Regions from separate parts of the Mesorhizobium sp. M0496 genome, predicted to be linked through region 1. Evidence: predicted binding sites of a transcription regulator. Region 1 holds the regulator's gene; the other holds the start of a gene.
The links. Region 1 encodes PhoB, which activates phosphate uptake and scavenging genes when phosphate is short. Its sites were predicted from a motif close to TGTCATNNANCTGTCAT; they were not measured.
Positions count from the first base shown of each region.

Region 2: a site for PhoB is predicted at 2,624-2,640, ahead of NKI73_RS03040 (RNA degradosome polyphosphate kinase). Genes of this name have one in related genera too.

Region 1 is NZ_JAMYRC010000034.1:58,410-64,048, forward strand. Features, by position in the region: gene eglC (endo-1,3-1,4-beta-glycanase EglC) at 1-1,233, opposite strand, end outside; gene phoB (phosphate regulon transcriptional regulator PhoB) at 1,903-2,592, opposite strand; gene phoU (phosphate signaling complex protein PhoU) at 2,612-3,319, opposite strand; gene pstB (phosphate ABC transporter ATP-binding protein PstB) at 3,345-4,148, opposite strand; gene pstA (phosphate ABC transporter permease PstA) at 4,145-4,996, opposite strand; gene pstC (phosphate ABC transporter permease subunit PstC) at 5,000-5,639, opposite strand, start outside.
Region 2 is NZ_JAMYRC010000001.1:607,890-613,528, forward strand. Features, by position in the region: gene NKI73_RS03020 (amino acid ABC transporter ATP-binding protein) at 1-56, shown strand, start outside; gene NKI73_RS03025 (TIGR02117 family protein) at 171-839, shown strand; gene NKI73_RS03030 (FAD-dependent monooxygenase) at 1,054-2,295, opposite strand; gene NKI73_RS03035 (zinc-finger domain-containing protein) at 2,315-2,560, opposite strand; gene NKI73_RS03040 (RNA degradosome polyphosphate kinase) at 2,805-5,006, shown strand; gene ppx (exopolyphosphatase) at 5,006-5,639, shown strand, end outside.

The DNA of each region.
Region 1 (5,639 bases):
AGCGACCTTAACACCATCGTAGGTCCAGACGAGCTCATCCTTCGTCCAGAGCAAGCCATAGGTGTGGAAACCGTCGGTGTCCGCAACGTTCACCGTGGACGAAACCTTGGTGTGCGCTCCCGTCTCATTGGTATGCGCCGTCATGTAGAGCGTGTTCGGGTCCTGGCCGCGCGTTTCGACAACGTCCAGCTCCGGCGGCCACGAGCCGTCTTCAGGAAGCAGCCAGAAGGCCGGCCAGGCTCCGGCCGTTTCGGGCAGGTCCGCCCGCATTTCGAAATAGCCGTAGGTTTGCGCGAAGGTGTCGTGGGTCGTCAGTATCCCCGAGGTGTATTCGTAGTTGTTGATCAGAGGCTTGATGTCCTCCGGCGCCTGCGCGGCGGTGATGGTGAGGACGCCGTTTTCAACGCTGAACGGGTGGACGGAACTCGTCGGGCCATAATTGGCGTCGATATACCACTGCAACTCGCCATTGCTGCTCAACGTGCTGCCGTTCGGCGCTCCCCACCAGAAATTGGAATTCCAGGTGCCGTCCTGCCCGTCCCGAAGGCTCAGCGTGTTGAAATCGTCGGAGAAGGACAAAGTCATGCCGGACTTGTCGATCGGAAGTTCGAACTGGGTGGGCTGCAACTTGTCGATGGTCGTATTCTTGAACACCAGGATCTCGTCGGATCCGAGGTTCAGCATCACGTTCGATTCCACCTGGACCATCTGTGAACGGACGGCATCGAACGAAGTGAAGTCATACCCGTTAAGGCGGACCGCATCGGTCGCACCGAAATCGAAGATAAGATCACTTCCATTTCCTTTGGAGATGGCGAAAGTATCGGCGCCGTCACCACCGATCAGGACATCATTTCCCTTGCCGCCATCCAGCGTCTGATGACCCGATCCGCCCTTGATGATGTTGTCCAACGCATTTCCGAACGCATATCGATTGGCGCCGGTAACGACGAGGTTCTCGAAATTGTCGGGGAGCTTGTAGCTCATCCATGTGTCGATCGTGTCGATCCCTGCCCCGGGATCTTCAACCACCTTATTGTTGGTGGAATAGAGGTGATAGTAGTCGTCGCCGGCGCCACCGTAGATCGTGACATTGACGCCGGTGTCTCCCCAGAAGGAGTCGTTGCCGGAGGTGCCATGCAGTTCTGGCCCGGACCCGGTGGCCGAGAACCAATGAGTGGAAGCGCCGGTGTAGGGAAGGGGGATGCCTTTGGCGTTTAAGACCGTGCTCATCAGAAATCCTTCCTCATGGTGTCCGACCTGGTCAAATCATTCGGCGCAAAGTCCGGCGACCGCTTTCAAAGCAACGTTGCAAAGAACGAGATCGTTCCACGGAATCGTCATTCGATCCGAGATCGTATTGAATATTCGGAGTACACACAATGAATAAAGAGCAGAGAACCTGCTGTAGGTTGAAGTAAATTTAATAAAATTGTGTATTTATGCAAAATACACATCCTATATATAAATTAACTCAAATTAATTCTTGAGTGCGCGGCTTGTTGGTCGGAGTCTGCGGGCAAGATGGCGATGTGACCGACTAATGCGTGTCGCTGGCCGTGCTTCCTGCCGCCAGCCGGGGCACATAGAGAGTTTGGGAGATCGGAGAACGCCAGAAGCTGCCTGTCGCTTTAGCCCAAATGCGGTCATTCGAAAACTGATGGGGATGACCGCTCCTGGCGTCACGTGCTCGCTCCCCATCGATGAGACGAATGCAACATTCCAGCCTTCGCGGCCGTTGGCGACCGCCTGCTAATCGAGTTTTCCTGGTCACGATCTATCGGGACGGAACAGGCACCTAATGCATGTCGCCCAAAAGCGACCTCGGTTTTGGGAAAACGACATGCATAAAAAACAAACACCTAAAGCGCGTCGCCTGAATCCGTTCAACCGCGACGCGCTTTAGTCTTCCCTAATCGCGTAGCCTGCCCCACGAATGGTCCGGATGACATCGGGCATGCGGCCATTGTTGACCGCCTTGCGCAGTCGGCCGACATGCACGTCGACCGTGCGCTCGTCGATGTAGATCGTCTCGCCCCAGACATTGTCGAGCAGCTGGCTGCGCGAGAACACGCGGCCGGGATGGCGCATCATGAATTCGAGCAGGCGGAATTCGGTCGGTCCGAGCCGAATCTCGCTCTTCTTGCGATAGACCCGGTGCGATTCACGATCGAGCACGATGTCGCCGACCTTGAGCACGCTGGACAGCACTTCCGGCTTGGCGCGGCGCAACAGCGCCTTGACCCTGGCCATGAACTCCGGTGTCGAGAACGGCTTGACCAGATAATCGTCGGCGCCGGTCGAGAGGCCGCGCACGCGGTCGCTCTCCTCGCCGCGCGCGGTCAGCATGATGATCGGCAGCCGCTCGGTCTCGGAACGCATTCGCAGGCGCCGGCAGAGTTCGATGCCGGAAACCGCCGGCACCATCCAGTCGAGCACCAGAAGGTCGGGAACGTTCTCCTGCAGCCGGATCTCGGCCTCGTCGCCGCGCGTCACCACCTCGACCTGGTAACCTTCGGACTCCAGATTATAGCGGAGCAGCACGCCTAGCGGCTCCTCGTCCTCCACCACCATGATGCGTGGCGCGATCATCGGCTGGTCACCCCTGTCATCATGCCGCCGGCGCGGACATTGCCGTCTCGTCCTGCTTCGGACGATTGGCGGGCAGCTGCGTACCGGTCAAAACATAATAGGCATTTTCGGCGATGTTGGTCACGTGGTCGCCGATGCGCTCGAGGTTCTTGGCGCAGAACAACAGATGCGTGCACGCCGTGATGTTGCGGGGATCTTCCATCATGTAGGTCAGCAGTTCGCGGAACACCGACGTGTACTTGACATCGATGCGCTCGTCGTCGGCGCGTAGTTTTGCCAACGCCTCGGCGTCGCGGGCAGCATATTCCTCGATGACGCCCTGCACCTGGATCAACACCAGTTGCGCCATTCCATCGATCGAGTGCGAAAGGTCGCGCGGCGTAACGCTGAGGCCGACAGTGCCGACGCGCTTGGCGATGTTTTTGGCAAGGTCGCCGATGCGTTCGAGATCGCCGGCCATGCGGATCGAACCGACGACATGGCGCAGATCGTCGGCCATCGGCTGCCGCTTGGCGATCAACGTGATGGCGCGATCGTCGAGCTCGCGCTGACGCGCATCCATGATGGCGTCGTCGGAGACGACACGCTGTGCCAGCGCGTTGTCGGAATTCAAAAGCGCCTTGGTCGCACCGCCGACCATCGAGCTGGCGAGATCGCCCATGTCGCTGATGAGCCTGCTGATCTGACCGAGATCCTCGTCGAAAGAAGCGACTGTGTGTTCGCTCATGATCCTGTCCCTCGTATGCCTGAACTCAGCCGAATCGGCCGGTGATATAATCCTGCGTGCGCTTCTCGCGGGGCGACGTGAAGATCTTCTCGGTGCGGTCGAACTCGACCAGCTCGCCCAGATACATGAAGGCCGTCTGCTTCGACACGCGCGCCGCCTGCTGCATGTTGTGGGTGACGATGACGATCGTGTAGTCGGCTTGCAACTCGTCGATCAGCTCCTCGATCTTGGCGGTCGACAGCGGATCGAGCGCCGAGGCCGGCTCGTCGAGCAGGATGACTTCCGGCTTCACCGCCACGGTACGGGCGATGCAGAGCCGCTGCTGCTGGCCGCCGGAGAGGCTGAGGCCGCTGGCGTTGAGCTTGTCCTTGACCTCGGTCCAGAGTGCTGCCCGCTTCAGCGCCTGCTCGACGCGACCGTCCATCTCGGACTTGCTGAGCTTCTCATAGAGCCTGACGCCGAAAGCGATGTTTTCATAGATCGACATCGGAAATGGTGTCGGTTTCTGGAACACCATGCCGATCTTGGTCCGCAAAAGGTTGAGATCCTGCGAGCGGTCGAGAACGTTCTGGCCGTCGAGCAGCACCTGACCTTCGGCGGTCTGCTTGGGATAGAGCTCGTAGATGCGGTTGAAGACGCGCAGCAGCGTCGACTTCCCGCAGCCCGAAGGCCCGATGAAAGCGGTGACGCTGCGCTCCGGCAAGGACAGCGTGATGTCCTTCAGCGCCTTCGACTGGCCGTAGTAGAAGTTGAGGTTCTTGACCTCGATCTTGGCCTTGGCGGTGGCCTCGGCGGCGATCGTCATGTCTGGAGACAACATCTGGCTCATTTGTCCTCTCTGCGTCCGGTCAGGCTGCGAGCAACGATGCTGAGCGCGAGAACCGTCAATGTGATGATGAGTGCGCCGGTCCAGGCCAGTTGCTGCCATTCCTCGTAAGGGCTGAGAGCGAACTGGAAGATGGTGACAGGCAGGCTGGCCATCGGCGCGTTGAGATTGCTCGACCAGAACTGGTTGTTGAGCGCCGTGAAGAGCAGTGGCGCCGTCTCGCCGGAGATACGGGCTATCGACAGCAATATACCGGTGACGATACCGGAAAGCGCGGCGCGGTAGGCGACCGACTTGATGACCACCCAGCGCGGCGCGCCGATCGCGGTGCCGGCTTCGCGCAAGGCGTTCGGTACCAGGTTGAGCATGTCTTCGGTGGTACGCACGACGACCGGAATGACGAGGATGGCGAGCGCGACAGCACCGGCGATTGCCGAGAAATGCCCCATCGGCCGCACCATCAGTTCGTAGACGAACAGGCCGATGATGATCGACGGCGCCGACAACAGGATGTCGTTGATGAAGCGCACCACGGTGGTCAGCTTGGAAAAGCGACCATATTCGGCCATGTAGGTGCCGGCCAGCACGCCGATCGGCGTACCTACGATGACGGCGATGATCGTCATCACCACGCTGCCATAGATGGCGTTGAGCAGGCCGCCAGCGTCGCCGGGCGGCGGCGTCATCTGCGTGAAGACGTCAAGGGACAGGCCGGCGGCGCCCTTGTAAACCAGCGCGCCAAGGATGAGCGCCAGCCAGGCAAGTCCGATGCCCGCCGCGGTGACGCACAGCGTCATCATGACGGCATTCTTCCTCTTGCGGCTCTGGTGAAGCGATGTGGCTGTCGACATCGGTCAGGCTCCGGTGCGGGCATCGATGCGCATCAGCATGTAGCGGGCGATGGCAAGGATCAGGAAGGTGATGACGAACAGGATCAGGCCGAGCGCCACCAGCGAAGACGTGTAGAGGTCGCCGACAGCTTCGGTGAACTCATTGGCGATGGTCGCGGAGATCGTCGTTGCCGGCGCGAACAGCGAGGTCGAGATGCGGTGCGCGTTGCCGATGACGAAGGTCACCGCCATGGTTTCGCCGAGCGCGCGGCCAAGGCCGAGCATGACGCCGCCCATGATGCCGATCCTGGTGTAGGGAATGACCACGCGGCGGGTCACTTCCCAGGTTGTGCAGCCGATGCCGTAGGCCGATTCCTTCAGCACCGGCGGCACCGTGTCGAAGACGTCCTTGGTGATCGAGGTGATGAAGGGCAGCACCATGATGGCAAGGATCAGCGACGAGGTCAGCAGGCCAATGCCGTAGGGCGGACCGGCAAACAGGCTGCTGAGGCCGGGAATGCCGTGGAAAACGCCGATGATAAAGGGCTGCACCGTCGTCTGCAGGAACGGCGCCAGCACGAACAGGCCCCAGATGCCGTAGATGATCGAGGGGATGCCGGCGAGCAGCTCCACCGCCATGCCGATCGGCCGCCGCAGCGGGCGT
Region 2 (5,639 bases), on a different contig from region 1:
TCGACCACCCGCGCCACGAGCGCACAAAGCTGTTCCTGTCGCAGATCCTGCACTAGTCTTCCGATGATCACAAAGAGCCCGGCTGAAACAGTGCCGGGCTTTTTTGCGTATGGATGAGCAGAAGGCGGGCGGCTCGTGGCGCCGGGACGCGTTTGCAGGGGCCGCCAATCATGAAAAGGCTGGAACGTTTTCTAGGTCTTCTGCTGATCGTCATTGCGCTCGCTGTGACGATGGGCGCTCTCGTTCCGCGGCCGCTGTGGCGGCCGGCCGCCGCAGCACCCGCCGACACGCACCGCATCCTGGTGCTGAAGAACCCGATCCACACGGACATCGCCATCCCGGTCGACGATACCGTGCGCCAGCGCTTCCACTTCCTGGTCGACGCCGGCATACCGGCCGACAGTCCGCAGGTCCGCTACATCGTCTTTGGCTGGGGCGGCCGCGCCTTCTATCTGGAGACGCCGACATGGTCTGAGTTGAAGGCGGTGCCGGTGATGAAGGCACTGACCCTCGACGCGTCGGTCGTGCATGTCGATGTCGCCGGCGACATCGACGAAGGGCGTCCCAACATTGCCGGCTTCGATATCGGCGAGGAGCGCTTCGCGGCGCTGCTCGATTTCATCGATGCGAGTTTCCAGCGGGAGCCGAAGGGTCCGATCCTTGTTCCGGACGCGGCCTATTCCAGGTTCGATGGCTTCTACGAAGCCAATGGCCATTTCAACGCGCTAGTCGGCTGCAACACCTGGACCGCGGCGGCGTTGCGCACCGCCGGCCTGCGCACGGGCTGGTGGAACCCGCTGCCGGTATCGCTCGGCCTGTCGATGCGGCTGTATAATTAGCGTGGGCATTCCGCGAATTGGCAAGCGTCGCGTTCCTTCGCGCCCCCCTCTGTCCTGCCGGACATCTCCCCCACGAGGGGGGAGATTGGCGGTTTCGGCGCCCCGCTCTTTTCTACAATGTTCGAGATTGGCGAAATCGGCGGTGCCGGCCGATCTCCCCCCTCGTGGGGGAGATGTCCGGCAGGACAGAGGGGGGCGCTGTCCCGCCGGCCTGTCAACGCCTGACAACAGCCTCCGCTGACCACCCATAGAGCCAGTCCAAATCCGCCGCGAGTTTTTCCGGCGAGCGGATTTTCAGGAACAGGTTGCGCGCGATCGCCACTGGGCCCGCGGCATGCCAGGCAAGGCGGTTGATGGCGCCGCGGCGTGCGACCCTGGCGACGCGCGGCCGCCGCAGGTTCTCCCAGATTAGCAGGCTCTGTGGCGGATCGGCAGGGGAGTCGGCAATGATACCGGCAAGTGTCGCCGCATCCTCGATCGCCATCGCCGCGCCTTGCGCCGCGAACGGCGTCATCGCATGCGCGGCGTCGCCGATCAGCGCGATGCCGTCCGGCGTTGTCCAGGGTTGGTTCTGGTCGACCGTATGGAGCGGCCAGGTCAGCCACGGGCCAGTCATTTCCACCAGTCTTGCGAGGCCGGGCGCGGTGCCGCGCACTGCGCCGGCGAGGATGCCGGGGTCGGCATGGCCGGACCAGCCTTCGGCAATGCGTTCGCCCCTGATGAAGGCGACGAGATTGAAGGCGTCACCCTTGCTGACGGGATAGGCGACCATATGGAAGCCTGGGTGCAGGAAAGTGGTGACGCAGTCCGGGGCGCCGATCGCTGCGAATGCATGCCCGGCGGCACTCTGCGCGGCAATGGTCGTGCGCCAGGCCAGTTCGCCGGAAAAGCGGCTTCTTGGCGAGGCAGTCCCCTTGGCCGAATCGACAAGCCCGCGCACCGAGGACCAGACGCCATCGGCGCCGACCAGCAGGAAGCCCCCGGCCGTAATGGTTCTGCCGTCGATCTCGGCCGTCGCCGTGATGCCATGGGTGCCGGTGGCAACGCTGCCGATGCGGGCGCCGGTGGTGAGATGGATATCCGGCATCTCGGCAACGCGCGCCATCAGTGCGCTCTGCAGATCGGCCCTGTGAGCAACGAGATAGGGCGCCTGCCAGCGCGTCTCGGCGGCTTGCCCCAACGGCACGCGTGCCAGTTCGCACAGTGTCGCGGCGTCCTTCAAGACCACGGCTTCCGGCCGCACCGCTGCCGGCAGCAGCCGGTCGAGCACGCCAAGCTGGCCAAGGATGCGCGTCGCATTGGGAGAAAGCTGGAGGCCAGCGCCTACCGCCTCCAGGCGCTGCGCCTGTTCGAACACCTGCACGGAATAGCCGCGTTTGGCGAAAGCAAGCGCTGCGGTCAGCCCGGCGACGCCCGCCCCGGCGATGACGACCTGCCGGGAGCGTGTTTCGTTCATCGGGTTTGTCGCGAAGGAATCAGGCGGCCTGGTCGATATAGATGCAACCGGCCGGCAGCGTTTCCGTAGCCTTCAGCTTGGGCGAATAGCGGTACAGCGTCGAGCAATACGGGCAGACTTTTTCGTTGTCGTCGCCCATGTCGAGAAACACATGCGGGTGATCGAAAGGCGGGTTGGCGCCCGTGCACATGAATTCCTTGACGCCGATGTCGATAGCCGGGTAGCCCGCATCGTTCTGGAAATGGGGAATGGAACCGCCTGCCATCGTCGTCTCCTTAACGCAGTCTCTTCTGCATCTGGATCATAACAGGCCTCTTTGCAAGTTCGATGAAATGAAACTGTCGCAAAAGCCTGTCAGAGGATAAGTTAAGCCGGTTAACGCATGACCCGGAAAACCGACTTCGGTTTTCGGAAAGGATCATGCGTCGCCTTGGAGTGGTAGAGCGTCCTTTGCGAGTCCTGGAGGACGTGCGGCGCCCTAGCCGGCAGACGGTGTGGAAGAGCGGAATATGAACGAATTGAAGCCGGTGCAGAGCGAATTCATCAACGTCGAGGCGGCAAGCCCGGAAGGCGGCAATCCCGATCGTTTCGTCAATCGCGAGTTTTCCTGGCTGCAGTTCAACCGGCGCGTTCTCGAAGAATCGCTGAACCTCAATCATCCGCTGCTCGAGCGTGTCCGCTTCCTGTCGATCTCGGCCGCCAATCTCGACGAGTTCTTCATGGTGCGCGTCGCCGGGCTCGCCGGCCAGGTGCGCGAAGGCATCGTGCTGAAAAGCCCTGACGGGCGCACTCCCGAACAGCAGCTGGAACAACTGCTGCGCGAGGTCGAGCGGCTGCAGGAAGACCAGCAGAAGAGCCTGTCTGAACTCACGGTGCTGCTCAACAAGGAGGGCATCGAGACCATCACCCGCGATGCGCTGACCAAGGACGAGAAAATCTGGCTGGAAGACCATTTCCAGGAGCAGGTGTTTCCAGTGCTGACCCCGCTGTCGATCGACCCGGCGCACCCGTTCCCGTTCATCCCCAATCTCGGCTTCTCGATGGCGCTGCAATTGCGCCATCGCAAGAACGGCGAAGAGATGAGCGCGCTGCTGCGCCTGCCGGTGGCGCTGAAGCGCTTCATCCGTCTGCCGGACCGCAAACGCCATGTCCGCTTCATCCCGCTGGAAGAGGCGGTCGGCCTTTATATCGGCAAGCTCTTTCCCGGCTACGAGGTCAAGGGCTCCGGCACATTCCGCATCATCCGGGATAGCGATATCGAGGTCGAGGAGGAGTCGGAAGATCTCGTGCGCCTGTTCGAGACGGCGCTGAAGCGCCGCCGCCGCGGTTCGGTGATCCGGATCGAGTTCGACATACTGATGCCGGCGGAACTACGCGACTTCGTCGCCGGCGAGCTTGGTGTCTCGTCAAGCCGCATCAGCGTCTTGACCGGTCCGCTGGCGCTCAGCCAGATTTCCGAAATCGTCGCCGTTCCCCGCGACGATCTCAAATTCACCCCCTACAATCCGCGCTTTCCCGAGCGTATCCGCGAGCATGGCGGCGACTGTTTTGCCGCCATCCGCGAGAAGGACATCGTCGTCCATCATCCGTATGAATCCTTCGATGTGGTGGTGCAGTTCCTGCGCCAGGCGATGGCCGACCCGGAAGTGGTGGCGATCAAGCAGACGCTTTACCGCACCTCCAATGACAGCCCGATCGTGCGCGCGCTGGTCGACGCGGCCGAGGCCGGCAAGTCGGTCACAGCGCTGGTCGAACTCAAGGCGCGCTTCGACGAGGAAGCCAACATCCGCTGGGCGCGCGACCTGGAGCGTGCCGGCGTGCAGGTCGTGTTCGGCTTTCTCGAACTGAAGACACATGCGAAAATGTCGCTGGTGGTGCGGCGCGAGGACGGCAAATTGCGCAACTATGTGCATCTTGGCACCGGCAACTACCATCCGGTGACCGCGCGCATCTACACCGACCTGTCCTTCTTCACCACCGATCCGACGATTGCGCGCGATGTCGCCCAGCTCTTCAATTTCATCACCGGCTATGCCGAACCGACGGATGAAATGCGCCTGGCGATCTCGCCGTTCACGCTGAGAAGCCGCATCTTGAAGCATATTGCCGACGAGATTGCCTATGCTGTGGAAGGCAAGCCGGCGCGCATCTGGATGAAGATGAACGCGCTCGTCGATCCGATCATCATCGACGCGCTCTACGATGCCAGCCGCGCCGGCGTCGAGATCGACCTTGTCGTGCGCGGCATCTGCTGCCTGCGGCCGCAGGTTCCGGGCCTGTCGGAAAACATCCGTGTCAAATCGATCGTCGGCCGCTTTCTCGAGCACAGCCGCATCTATTGCTTCGGCAACGGCCACGGCCTGCCGTCGGACGAGGCGATCGTCTACATCTCTTCGGCGGACCTCATGCCGCGCAATCTCGACCGCCGCGTCGAGACCATGGTGCCGATCACCAATCCAACTGTGCATGAACAGATCCTTGGCCAGATCATGCTGGGCAACATCATGGACAATCAGCAAAGTTTCGACGTATTGGCTGATGGAACCTCCCGGCGCGTGGTGCTGGAAGAGGGTGAGGAACCGTTCAACGCGCAGGAATATTTCATGACCAATCCGAGCCTGTCGGGACGGGGTGACGCGCTGAAGTCGCATGCGCCCAAACGCATTGCGCAGTTCAAGCGCCGCAAGAAGAACGCCGCAGCGTCCGGCTGATGCTGTCTGATTCCCAGGGCCGGTTGCAGGACCGCCGACCGCTGTCCATCATCGACATCGGATCGAATTCGATCCGTCTCGTCGTCTATGAGGGGCTGGCGCGTTCGCCGACCATGCTGTTCAACGAAAAGATGCTGGCCGGTCTCGGCCGCGGCATCGTTTCGACCGGCAAGCTCGACCCCGAGGCGGTGACCCGCTCGATGGAAGAGTTCCGCCGCTTTCGCGCGCTCTCCGACCAGGCCGGCGCCGAACAGATGTATGTGCTGGCCACCGCCGCCGCCCGCGAGGCTATCAACGGTCCCGATTTCATTCACCGCGCCGAGGACGTGCTAAAGACCGAGATCCGTGTGATCAGCGGCCGTCAGGAAGCCTATTATTCGGCGCTCGGCGTCATTTCGGGCTTCCACCCCGCCGATGGCATCGCCGGCGATCTGGGCGGCGGCAGCCTCGAACTGGTCGATGTCGACGGCGAAGCGATCGGCGACGGCATAACGCTGCCGCTGGGCGGCCTGCGCCTGCAGGACATGGCCAAGAACTCGCTGACCCAGGCGGCCAAGATCACGCGCGATGAGCTGGCGAGGGCAAAGCTGTTGAAAGGCGGGCAGGGCAGGCCCTTCTACGCCGTCGGCGGCA